Regions from separate parts of the Methylobacterium phyllosphaerae genome, predicted to be linked through region 3. Evidence: riboswitches for the same ligand, from Rfam matches in the RefSeq annotation. Region 3 holds a riboswitch; each other region holds the start of a gene.
The links. A riboswitch is a leader RNA that binds a small molecule or an ion and turns the genes downstream of it on or off. The one in region 3 is predicted to bind cobalamin.
Positions count from the first base shown of each region.

Region 1 (3,445 bases), 1.1 Mb from region 3:
GCCTTGCCCTCGACCTCGGCGAAACCCTTGATCCGCAGGACGCCCGGGATCTCGGCTGCCTTCTCGACCCGGGCCGCCAGATCGCCCGCCGTGATCGCGGGGCGGACGGGCAGCGCCACGGTCTCGAAGTCGTCGTGGTCGTGATCCTCGCCCTCGCCGTGATGCGACGGACGGGAATCGAGATCGTCCTCGGCGGCCGCCGCGAGACCGAGCAGCACCCGCGGGTCGATGACGCCGTTCTCGGTCTCCACCACCTTCACGGCCCGGGGCAGGTGGCCTTCCACCTCGGCACGCACCCGAGCGCGGGTCGGGGCATCGATGAGGTCGGCCTTGTTGAGGACCACGAGGTCGGCGCAGAGGAGTTGGTCCTCGAAGACCTCTTCCAGCGGATTGTCGTGATCGACCGATTGGTCCGCGGCCCGCTGGGCGGCCAGTGCCTCCGGATCGTCCGCGAAGACGCCGGCGGCGACGGCCGGGCCGTCGACCACTGCGACGACCCCGTCGACGGTGACCCGCGAGCGGATCGCCGGCCACTGGAACGCCTGAACCAACGGCTTCGGCAGCGCGAGGCCCGAGGTCTCGATCAGGATGTGCTCCGGCGGCTCGGCGCGGCCGAGGAGAGTCTCCAGCGCCGGAACGAAATCGTCCGCGACCGTGCAGCAGATGCAGCCATTCGGCAGCTCGACGATAGCCTCTTCGGTGCAGCCTTCGACCCCGCAGGCGGCGAGGAAGGACTTGTCGAAGCCGACGTCGCCGAACTCGTTGACCAGGATGGCGAGGCGGCGCCCCCTGGCGTTCTCGACCACGTGGCGGACCAGTGTCGTCTTGCCGGCTCCGAGGAAGCCCGTGACGATGGTGCAGGGGATTTTGTTCACGATGGTCATTCCGCGGCCTCCAGGGTGCCGGCGGGGAGCGGGCGGGGTTCAGGGAACGGGGGGATGCGGGCGATCACGCCCTTGCGGAAGGCCTCCGGACGCTCGCGCCAGGGCACGATGCCGTCCGAGGTCGCCGCATAGGCCGCGAGCCCGGCGAGGATGGTCTCCGCCGAGGCGGCCGGATCCATGTCGCCGTAGACGTAGGTCCAGCGGTCGGCCGAGGCGACCGCCACGGTGCAGGGCCGCTTGCAGACCGACAGGCATTCCACCGCCTCGACCCGCAGGTCCGGGGTGCCGGCGCTCCGGGCCTGCAGCGCCTCCAGAAGGCGTGCTCCGGCGCGCGGTCCATCCGGATCGTCATCCGGACGGCGGCAGGTCATGCAGACGTACAGGACGGTCTCAGGCACGGGCCGTTCCCCGTTGCGTGTCGCGGGAAAACGCCTGCCACGCCCAGCCGAGCCCCAACCCGATCAGGATCCAGAAGACGAAGCTGATCGCCAGCGACCGGGCGGCGAACTGTGCGGCCAGCGCGGCCGGAAGCTCCGACGCGGCCTCCGGTGCCTGCGGGGCGCCGACGACGTGGGGGGTTATGATCAGGACGAGGCCACCCAGGATCGTGATCAGAGCACGGCGGATCGTGATCAGGTAGAGCCCCATTCCGGTCGCCGCCGCGGTCATCACCCACCAAGCCTGCCGCGCGGCCAGCGGTGCAGCGGCGCTGCCGGGCAGTTCCGGCGGCAGGCCGAGGCCCGGCGCGAGGGCGACGCTGGCGAAGCCCGCCACCGCGAAGGCGAGACCGACCTGCGGCGTCGGCTCGCGGCCGCAGGCGATCATCACCGCGCCGAGCAGCAGGGCGTAGCCGACGCCGCCGACGAGGGTCGCAAGACCGGTGAAGGCCATCCGCGGCAGTCCGGGGCCGGGCTGCCATTCCGGTGCCGCGGCGGGTGCGGCGTGGTCATGCCCGGCATGGGCGAGCACGATCGGAAGGGCCTTCGCGGCCTGATGCGAGGGTTCCTGCTGCTCGTAGCGCTCGGCCGCGACGATCAGCGGCGAGGTCAGCGTGAGTTCGAGGCCCGTCACAACGGCAGCCGCGAAGAAGCCGGCGGCCAGGGCCGCCGACAGAAGCCGAATGATCATCCCTGCGCCGAGGGCGTCAGTGACAGGGGAAGTTCTGGGTATGGCGGAAGTCGTGCGCCGCGTTGTGGAACGCGATCGCCGGCGAGAAACCCGCCATGAACAGCAGGCCGAGGCCCAGCATGGCCGCGAGCGCGACGGCGACCGGACGCTCCGACGAGCGGGTACCGGCGGCGACGGGGGCGAGGGTCTGAGCGGTCATCGTCGAGTGTCTCCAGCCGCCCCACCGGCGGCATTGCGGGATCCTGTTGCGACGGCAGGTCTCCTGGCTCGCGGCTCGGCGCGCCCACCGCCTTCCCGGATCGCTCCGGTGGCGCTTGGCAGGCGCTCGCCGCTCACAGTTGCGGGGGCAGCCGCGGAATCGGGGCGAAACCCCTCACCGCATTCCCTTTTCACCCCGTTGCCGGGGCACCGTCACCGGCACGTTGTAGACGCATGCCGGCGACGACACAACGGAGCGGCGCCAGATCCGTTCGGATTCCCGTGCGTCCCTTCGCAGGTGGCCGGGCTTGACGTCCGCGCCCCGATGCGGGCACCGCCGCACCGGATGCCCGGCCGGCCCGGCATGGGCGCCTCCGCTCAGTTCTCGGAGACCCGATGGCCCTCGCAGACGATCCGAGCCCGGTCCTCGTCGATCTCGCCACCGGCCGCGCCCCCCGGATCGTACAGGACGAAGGCACCGCCTGGCTCGAGATCGATCTGGACGGTCGCTTTCCGATCCGCGCCATCGCGCTGCGACCCGTACAGGATGCTGTCGCGCCCGAGGTCGGCGATGTGGCCGTCGAGGTCTCGCAGGACGGCGTCACGTGGTCCGCGCCCGACATCGTCGGCTGGACCGCCAAGCCGGGCGCCCTCGTGGCCGCCATCGGCGCCGACGAGCGGGCCTGGGCGCGTCTCGTGCGGATCGCGGTGCCGGATCCGGCGCTCGTCGCAGGCGTCGACATCCGCGCCGATGAAGCCGCCATCGACCTCATCGCCCTGCGGGCGCTGCTCGGGCTCGACATCACGCTCCTGAACGAGAAGCCCGGCGCTAACGTCTACGTCACCTACAATCTCGAAGCCGCGCCTGGCCGCGCTAGCCGCAACCTCGTCGGCCTGTCGCTGTTCGAGAACGGCGCCTTCGGCAACTGCCTCGTGCAGTACATCATCGCGGTCTCGATCGCGAAGGCGCTCAACCTGAAATACATCAAGGTCCCGAAGGTCGACCGCAGCAAGGTGATCTTTCTGACCCAGAGGCTGACCTGCGACGGCATCACGTTCATTCCGCCGGACGAGCCGCTTCCGCCGGACGGCTACTTCCTGTCCGGCTTGTATTTCGATCCGACGCAGTTCGAGCGGGTGACGGCGCTGCAGGGCCCGATCGACTCGCGCGCGATCGTTCAGGATGTGATCCGGCCCCTGTTCAACGGCCTGCCGCGGACATTTGCGGCCAAGCC
Region 1 is NZ_CP015367.1:2,713,530-2,716,974, reverse strand. It holds gene cobW (cobalamin biosynthesis protein CobW) at 1-884, opposite strand, end outside; gene MCBMB27_RS12160 (DUF1636 domain-containing protein) at 881-1,282, opposite strand; gene MCBMB27_RS12155 (CbtA family protein) at 1,275-2,012, opposite strand; gene MCBMB27_RS12150 (CbtB domain-containing protein) at 2,029-2,211, opposite strand; cobalamin riboswitch at 2,248-2,440, opposite strand; gene MCBMB27_RS12145 (discoidin domain-containing protein) at 2,607-3,445, shown strand, end outside.
Region 1: linked by a shared signal. The riboswitch ahead of MCBMB27_RS12150 (CbtB domain-containing protein) and the one ahead of MCBMB27_RS17330 (TonB-dependent receptor) in region 3 are both predicted to bind cobalamin.

Region 2 (3,445 bases), 2.2 Mb from region 3:
TGGCTGCGCACCGCCCCGGCGGCGATCTGGAAGAAGAAGTCCCTCGGGTCGGTGGTGAGGACATTCTCCTTCTCGATGTGGAAGGCCGCTCCCGTCACGCTCAAGCCCGTGAAGAGGTCGAGCTTGACCCCGGCCTCGTAGCCGAAGCCGGTCTCGGGGGCGAAGGGGCGGGTCGCGATGTCGAAGCCGGTATTGGGCCGGAACGAGGCCGCCACGTTGCCGTAGAACGAGAGGAAGGAGAGCGGCTGGTAGACGAGACCCGCACGCGGTGAAAAGCCGGTCCGGTCCTGCTCCGTGCGCTCGTTGCTGACCTTGTCGCGGAAGGTCTGGTTGTAGAAGTCGGTCCGGTTGCCGAGGAGCAGCTTCCACTCCGGACTAAGCGCGATCTGGTCCTGCACGTAGACGGCGGTGTTCCCGACGTTCTCGCTCGCGCTGTAGCGCCGCGTGATGGGCGGCTTCGGCTGGCCGTAGACCGGGTTGAACAGGTCGATGGCGAACGGGTCGAGCCGCGGCGTCGAGCGCAGCAGGTTCTCGGTGCTGTTGTAGCGCTCGTGCTCAAGGCCGAGCAGCACGGTGTGCGCGAACGGCCCGGTGGCGAAGTGCCCGACGAGTTCGGCCTGACCGATGGCCACGCCCCAGGTAAAGTCGTGCCGGCGGAACTCGCGCAGCAGGGTGCGGCCGTCGTCGAGGAGGCCGGTCGCGCCGGTCTGCAGGCCGGTCAGGCTGCCGGTGTTGAAGTGGCCGGCAACCCTGAGCTGCCAGTCGGCATTGAAGGCGTGATCCAGGCGGATCTGCAGGATCCCGGCTTCTGACACCGAGTCGTCGCCCGGCTCACCGAAGAATCGCGAGCGCGGGACGAGGCCCAGGCGGTTGTTCACCGCGACCGTCCCGCGGTCGAAGGTCTGACGGTTGCGAAGGTACTGCGCCTCGACGGTGAGCTTGGTATCTGGGCTGATCAACCAACTCACCACGGGCGCGACCAGGACGCGGTCGCCGTCGACGAAATCGCGAAAGCTGTCCTGCCGGGCGAGCGCGCCGTTGAACCGGTAGAGGACGGTGCCCTCCTCGTTCAGCGGTCCGCCGGCGTCGACGGTGGTGCGCGCCGTGCCGAAACTTCCGAACAGCGTGCCCATCTCGACGAAGGGCAAGGCGACGGGCTGCTTAGTGAGGATGTTGATGGTGCCGCCCGGATCGCTGCGCCCATAAAGTGCCCCGCTAGGTCCTTTAAGCACCTCGATGGACTGCACGTTCTGGGTGTCCGGCGCGCCATTGTATCCGCGGGCGATGTTGAAGCCGTTGAAGAAGATGTCCTGGGTGGCGAAGCCGCGCACTGAGTAGAGCGCGAGGTTCTGGGCTCCGAAATCGTTCTGCTTGCCGACGCCCGGCACGTAGTCGAGGGCGCGCTCGACGCGCGTGGCGGCGGTGTCCCGCAGGACCTCTTGAGGCACGACGTCGACCTGCTGAGGCAGCGAGAGACGCGGCGTGACCGTCTTAGTGCCACTGTAGAGGTCCTTGACCTGGTACTTGGGGGCGGCCGTGTAGCTACCCTCGACCGAGAGCGGGTCGAGAACGACCGATGCCGGGGCGGTCTCGGCTCGTGGGCTCTGGGCGGTGGTTGGGGTCACCCCCTGGAGGGCGAGCGCGAGCGACGCGACGGACGCGCGAAGCCACCATTGCGGAGCGGGACGGGACACGGGCCTGGGACCTCGGGACGGCTGTGGCACGTCACCGCGAACGAGGCCTCGGCGCCTACCTCACCGGGCGGCGCTTCAACACCCGCCAGGACACCCCGCCCGACGCGTTTCGCGTGTGACCACGGCTGACGGCAGGTCTCCTGGCTCACGGGTCATCGCCCTCGCACCGTCTTCCCGGGGCTTGACCCAGTGACATGGTGGTGAAGGACTCACCGCTTACAGTTGCGGGGGCAGCCACGGCATCGGGCTGTCACCCTCACCGCGTTCCCTTTTGATCCCCGAGGGGAACCGTCACTGCTCAGCTACAGCCTCACGAACTCGTGAGTCAACGCGAGCGTCGTAATAGCGCCGCCGTGACGCCGGCTTTGGCGTTTGGCCAGCTCCTGCAATGGGTCGAACGACCGCTCTTTGGGTTTGATGCTTCAAAGCCGATTGGCCGGAAACCACTCAACCCCGCCATTCAGAGACGCCAGTCGGCGTGGCTGTGTGTGGCCGAAAGCCGCTGGTCCGCTTCGGAGCAGATTCGCCGGAAAACCGGACGAGCTCCTAACGACCCAATCCAGCCGCCTGGACCGCCATCGCAACTTCCCAGAAGCGGCCGTCCGTCAGCCCTCCGGCAACTTCGGCTCGGGTTGGTAAGCCGTCATCGGGCCGCTGCCCCAAAGCCGACATTTACACTCGCTTCTCTCGCCGAGATTTCAGGAGCGACTTATGGCAAGCGCCACACGCATTCCCGCCGACAAGCTGCTGGACTTCGCCAGCGCGGTCTATGCTGCGGCCGGCATGCCGGAGCCCGATGCGCAGCTCGCCGCCGACACACTAGTCCAAGCCGACTTATGGGGGCACCAATCGCACGGGGTCATGCGGCTCTCCTGGTATACAGCGCGGCTGAAGGCGGGCGTTTGCGCTCCGGTCGCGCGCCCTGAGACGGTGGTCGATGCCGGCGGTCTCGCCGTGATCGACGGTCACGACGGAATGGGGCAGGTGCTCACCGCCCATGCCATGCGGGAGGCGATCCGCCGGGCGAAGGCGCACGGGGTCAGCGCGGTCGCCCTACGCAACTCCGGGCATTTCGGGACGGCCCTTTACTTTACGCTGATGGCCGCGCGCGAAGGTTGCGTGGCGTTCCTATCGACCAACGCCAGCCCGGCGATGGCACCGTGGGGGGGCCGCAAGAAGACGGTGGGCACAAACCCGTGGTCCTGGGCCTGCCCGGCCGGCTCGCACGCGCCGATGGCGCTGGACATCGCCAATACCGGAGTGGCGCGGGGCAAGGTCTACCTGGCCAAGCAGAAGGGCCAGCCGATCCCGGAGGGGTGGGCCCTCGATGCGGCCGGTAGGCCGACGACCGACCCGGCGGCGGCCATCGACGGGATCATCCTGCCGATGGCCCAGCACAAGGGCTACGCCATCGCGCTGATGATGGACATGCTCTCGGGCGTGCTCACCGGCAGCGCCTTCGGGCCGCGGGTGACCGGCCCCTATCAGACCGAGCACCGTAGCGGGGCGGGGCAGTTGATGATCGCGATCGACATCGCCCAGATCCAGCCGCTGGCGGAGTTCAACACGCGCATGGACCAACTGATCGCTGACTTGAAGTGCGTGCCGCTGGCGCAGGGGTTCGATGAGGTCTTCTATCCAGGCGAGATCGAGGCCCGCAACGCAACGCGGAACCGCGCCGAGGGCTTGGCCCTGCCCGACGACACCCTCGCCGACCTGCACCGGCTCGCCGAAGGAACCGGGCTTACTTC
Region 2 is NZ_CP015367.1:5,997,550-6,000,994, forward strand. It holds gene MCBMB27_RS27350 (TonB-dependent siderophore receptor) at 1-1,694, opposite strand, end outside; cobalamin riboswitch at 1,808-2,002, opposite strand; gene MCBMB27_RS27355 (Ldh family oxidoreductase) at 2,406-3,445, shown strand, end outside.
Region 2: linked by a shared signal. The riboswitch ahead of MCBMB27_RS27350 (TonB-dependent siderophore receptor) and the one ahead of MCBMB27_RS17330 (TonB-dependent receptor) in region 3 are both predicted to bind cobalamin.

Region 3 (3,445 bases):
TCGACACGAGCACCGAGGCTGTTGCGCGGCAGCGACGGTGGATCGCGCTGGCGCTGCTCTGGGACTGGATCGGTGCGCAGACCGTTTCGGAGGGTTGGCAGCCCGCCCGGGCGGCGGCCCTGACCGGTTCAGGACGGTCCCGCGACGATACCGGGCGCGAGTGCCCGGACCCAACGCCTCATTCTCTCCCCAAAAGACAACCCGAAAGGATGGCCGCGATCATGCTCATCCAGGGGGCTCATCGCGCCAGACCACAATGCTCACGACGCTGGAGCGCTGGTTGAAGGAGATCGATGGGTCCAGACCAAGCAATCTCGGATGCAGCACGCCCTTGCCGTCCGGGAGTTCGCACAAACTCAGCCGTCAAACTATGCCGTCCGCGGCGTGGATCGACGCACCGCGGGTGAGTTCGTCAGCGACGTGCTCCTGCGGAGTCGGGCGTCTCAGGCCATGGTCCATCGACAGATCGCGGCGCTCTCTTCGATGTGGCAGCGGCTCATCAAGCGTGGCTTTGTCGCCGACAATCCGTGGCAGGGCCAGGGTAGCTTCGCGAACGGATCGAGGCAGGAGCCATCGAAGCGCGCCGACACCGCTGATGAGCTTGTCACGCTCCTCACGGCTGATCCTGTGGCGATCATGGGCCAGCGGTAGGGGACGGTGCTGTTCGACCTCATGCGGGTCGGCTTACTGACCGGCTGCCGCATCAGCGAGCTTTGCCAGCTTCGCACCGCCGACATGCGCACAGAGGGGCGAGCGTTCCGCATCTCCCACGGAAAACGGAGAATGCCCGGCGCGTCGTACCAGTTCACGGATCAGCTAGGCCGATCTTGCAGCAGCGCGTTGCACGCTCGTCAGACGGCTGGGTATGCTCGGGTCTCACGCCCGCGGGGCCGGACGGGAAGCGAAGCTGGATCGTGGTGAAGCGATTTGCCACCTTTTGCCAGAAGGTGCTTGGGCCCAGCAAACAGGTCGATGTCCATAGCTTCAGACGATGCTTCGCAACTTATCTCCAACGGGCCTCTACGCACACCACAACAGTAAACAGCAGCGTTATCGCCGAGCTTATGGGTCACGCCAAGCCGCGCTCGGCCTTGCCGTATACGTGTCAGGACTCGGACCGGAGCAACTCCGAGCCGCCATCGAGGTTTAGATCGGGCGATCGAACCACAGGTGATCAAGCCTCTTATAGCCAAACCGTGTCGCTTCGCGTCCGGTCAAGTTCGGCAATGGGTGTGACGCGGTAATTGGCTCGATGCGCGGAAGCGACCGTTCGATAACGGCGAGGTTACGGACCCCGTCTGTCACAGCGAGGCCACACGCGGTCGCCGATCTTCCTCATGGCTTGACGTGGCCTGACAAGGCGACCGATGGTGACAGCGACGGTTCCCTTCGGGGATCAAAAGGGAACGCGGTGAAGGGCTTGCCCTGAAGCCGCGGCTGCCCCCGCAACTGTAAGCGGCGAGCCCAGCACCACCGCGTCACTGGATGTGCCTCATCCGGGAAGACGGTGCGAGGGCGGTGACCCGCGAGCCAGGAGACCTGCCGTCAGTCGTGGTCACACGCGAAACGCGTCGGGCGGGGTGTCCTGACGGGTGTCGAAGCGCCGGGCTGACGCTGGGCGTGGAGACCTCATTCGCGGTGACGTGCCACTCCCGTCGCCCGAGGCTCCCGTGTCCCGTCGTCCCACCATCCGAATGCTCTCGACCTGGTCGGGCGTCGGCCTCGCCGCCCTGGCGTCGGCGGCCGCAGCTCAGGACCGCTCCACGCCGAGTGCGGCGACCACCGAGACGACGCTGGAGGAGATCTCGGTCACCGCCGACACAGCCGTAGCCGCATCGCCGCGCGTCGGTCCGGCCGCGAGCGCGGGCTACGTCGGGGGCACGACCGGGATCGGTGGGATCAGCACCCCCGTGGCTTCCGCCAGTTCGGGTGTCATCACGGGCGCACAGCTTAACAGCCGTCCGGTGACGCGCCCCGGCGAGGTGTTGGAGTCGGTGCCGGGCCTGATCGTCACGCAGCACTCCGGCGAGGGCAAGGCCAATCAGTTCTTCTTGCGCGGGTTCAACCTCGACCACGGCACCGACATAGCCCTGTTCCTCGACGGCATGCCGCTCAACCTGCGAACCCATGCCCACGGACAAGGCTACGCCGACATCAACTTCCTGATCCCGGAACTCGTCGGCGCGGTGGAATTCCACAAGGGTCCGTATTTCGTCCGCGACGGTGACTTCGCCTCTGCGGGCTCCGTGCGGATCGACTATCTCGACACGACCGCGGAAAACGTCGCCCTGACCTCCATCGGCAGCTTCGGCTACAAGCGCGCGCTCTCGATCGCTACCGTACCACTCGGTGAGGGCAACCTCCTCCTCGCGGGGGAAGCCCAGGTCTACGACGGCCCGTGGGTGGTCCCGGACGCCCTGCGCAAGATCAACGGCGTGGCCCGCTACAGCCAGGGTACGCCGCTCGACGGCTTCTCGGTCACCGGCATGGCCTATGCGGCGCGCTGGACCGCCACCAACCAGATCCCAGAGCGCGCTGTGACGGAGGGGCTGATCAGCCGCTACGGCACGATCAACCCGACCGATGGCGGCGACACCTCGCGCTTCTCGCTCTCGGGCAAGTTCAGCGCAACGGACGACACGGGCGTGACGCGGGCCTCGGCCTACGTCATCCGATCCCAATTGAACCTGTTCAACGACTTCACTTACTTCCTCAACGATCCGGTGAACGGCGATCAGTTCCACCAGCTCGATCAGCGCATCATCGGCGGCGGCGAGGCCCTGCACATCTTCCAGGGCGACCTGTTCGGGAGGCCGATGGAAAACGAGATCGGCGTGCAGACCCGCACCGACTCGATCCGCGTCGGCCTGTTCAACACAACGAACCGGCAGTATCGCTCGGGCGTGCTCGACGACCGGGTGCTGGAGACAAGTGGAGCCTTCTACTTCGACAACCGCGTGCGCTGGACCGACTGGCTGCGCACCAGCGTCGGTTTCCGCGCGGACGGATACTACGCCAGCGTCGCCTCGGACACGCCGGCCAATTCGGGCAAGGCGCGCGATGGCATCGTCAACCCAAAGCTCGGCCTGACGCTCGGGCCGTGGTTCGACACCGAACTCTTCGTGAACTACGGCGGCGGCTTCCACTCGAACGATGTGCGCGGCGTGACCGCCACGGTGGATCCGACCTCCTCGCTGTTCAACACGACCCGCTCGCCCTTCCTCGTGCCCTCCACGGGCTACGAGATCGGCCTGCGCAACCGGTCCATTGCCGGACTGGAGACGAGCCTCGCCCTGTTCCGGCTCGATTTCGCCTCAGAGAACCTGTTCCAGGGCGATACCGGCACTACGGAGCCGAGCCGCCCGACCCGCCGCTTCGGCGTGGAATGGACCAACCGGTATGCGGTGACGCCCTGGCTCGCGCTGGAGGGCGACCTGACGATCAC
Region 3 is NZ_CP015367.1:3,789,631-3,793,075, forward strand. It holds gene MCBMB27_RS30995 (DUF6538 domain-containing protein) at 1-284, shown strand, start outside; gene MCBMB27_RS17320 (hypothetical protein) at 319-651, shown strand; cobalamin riboswitch at 1,364-1,561, shown strand; gene MCBMB27_RS17330 (TonB-dependent receptor) at 1,695-3,445, shown strand, end outside.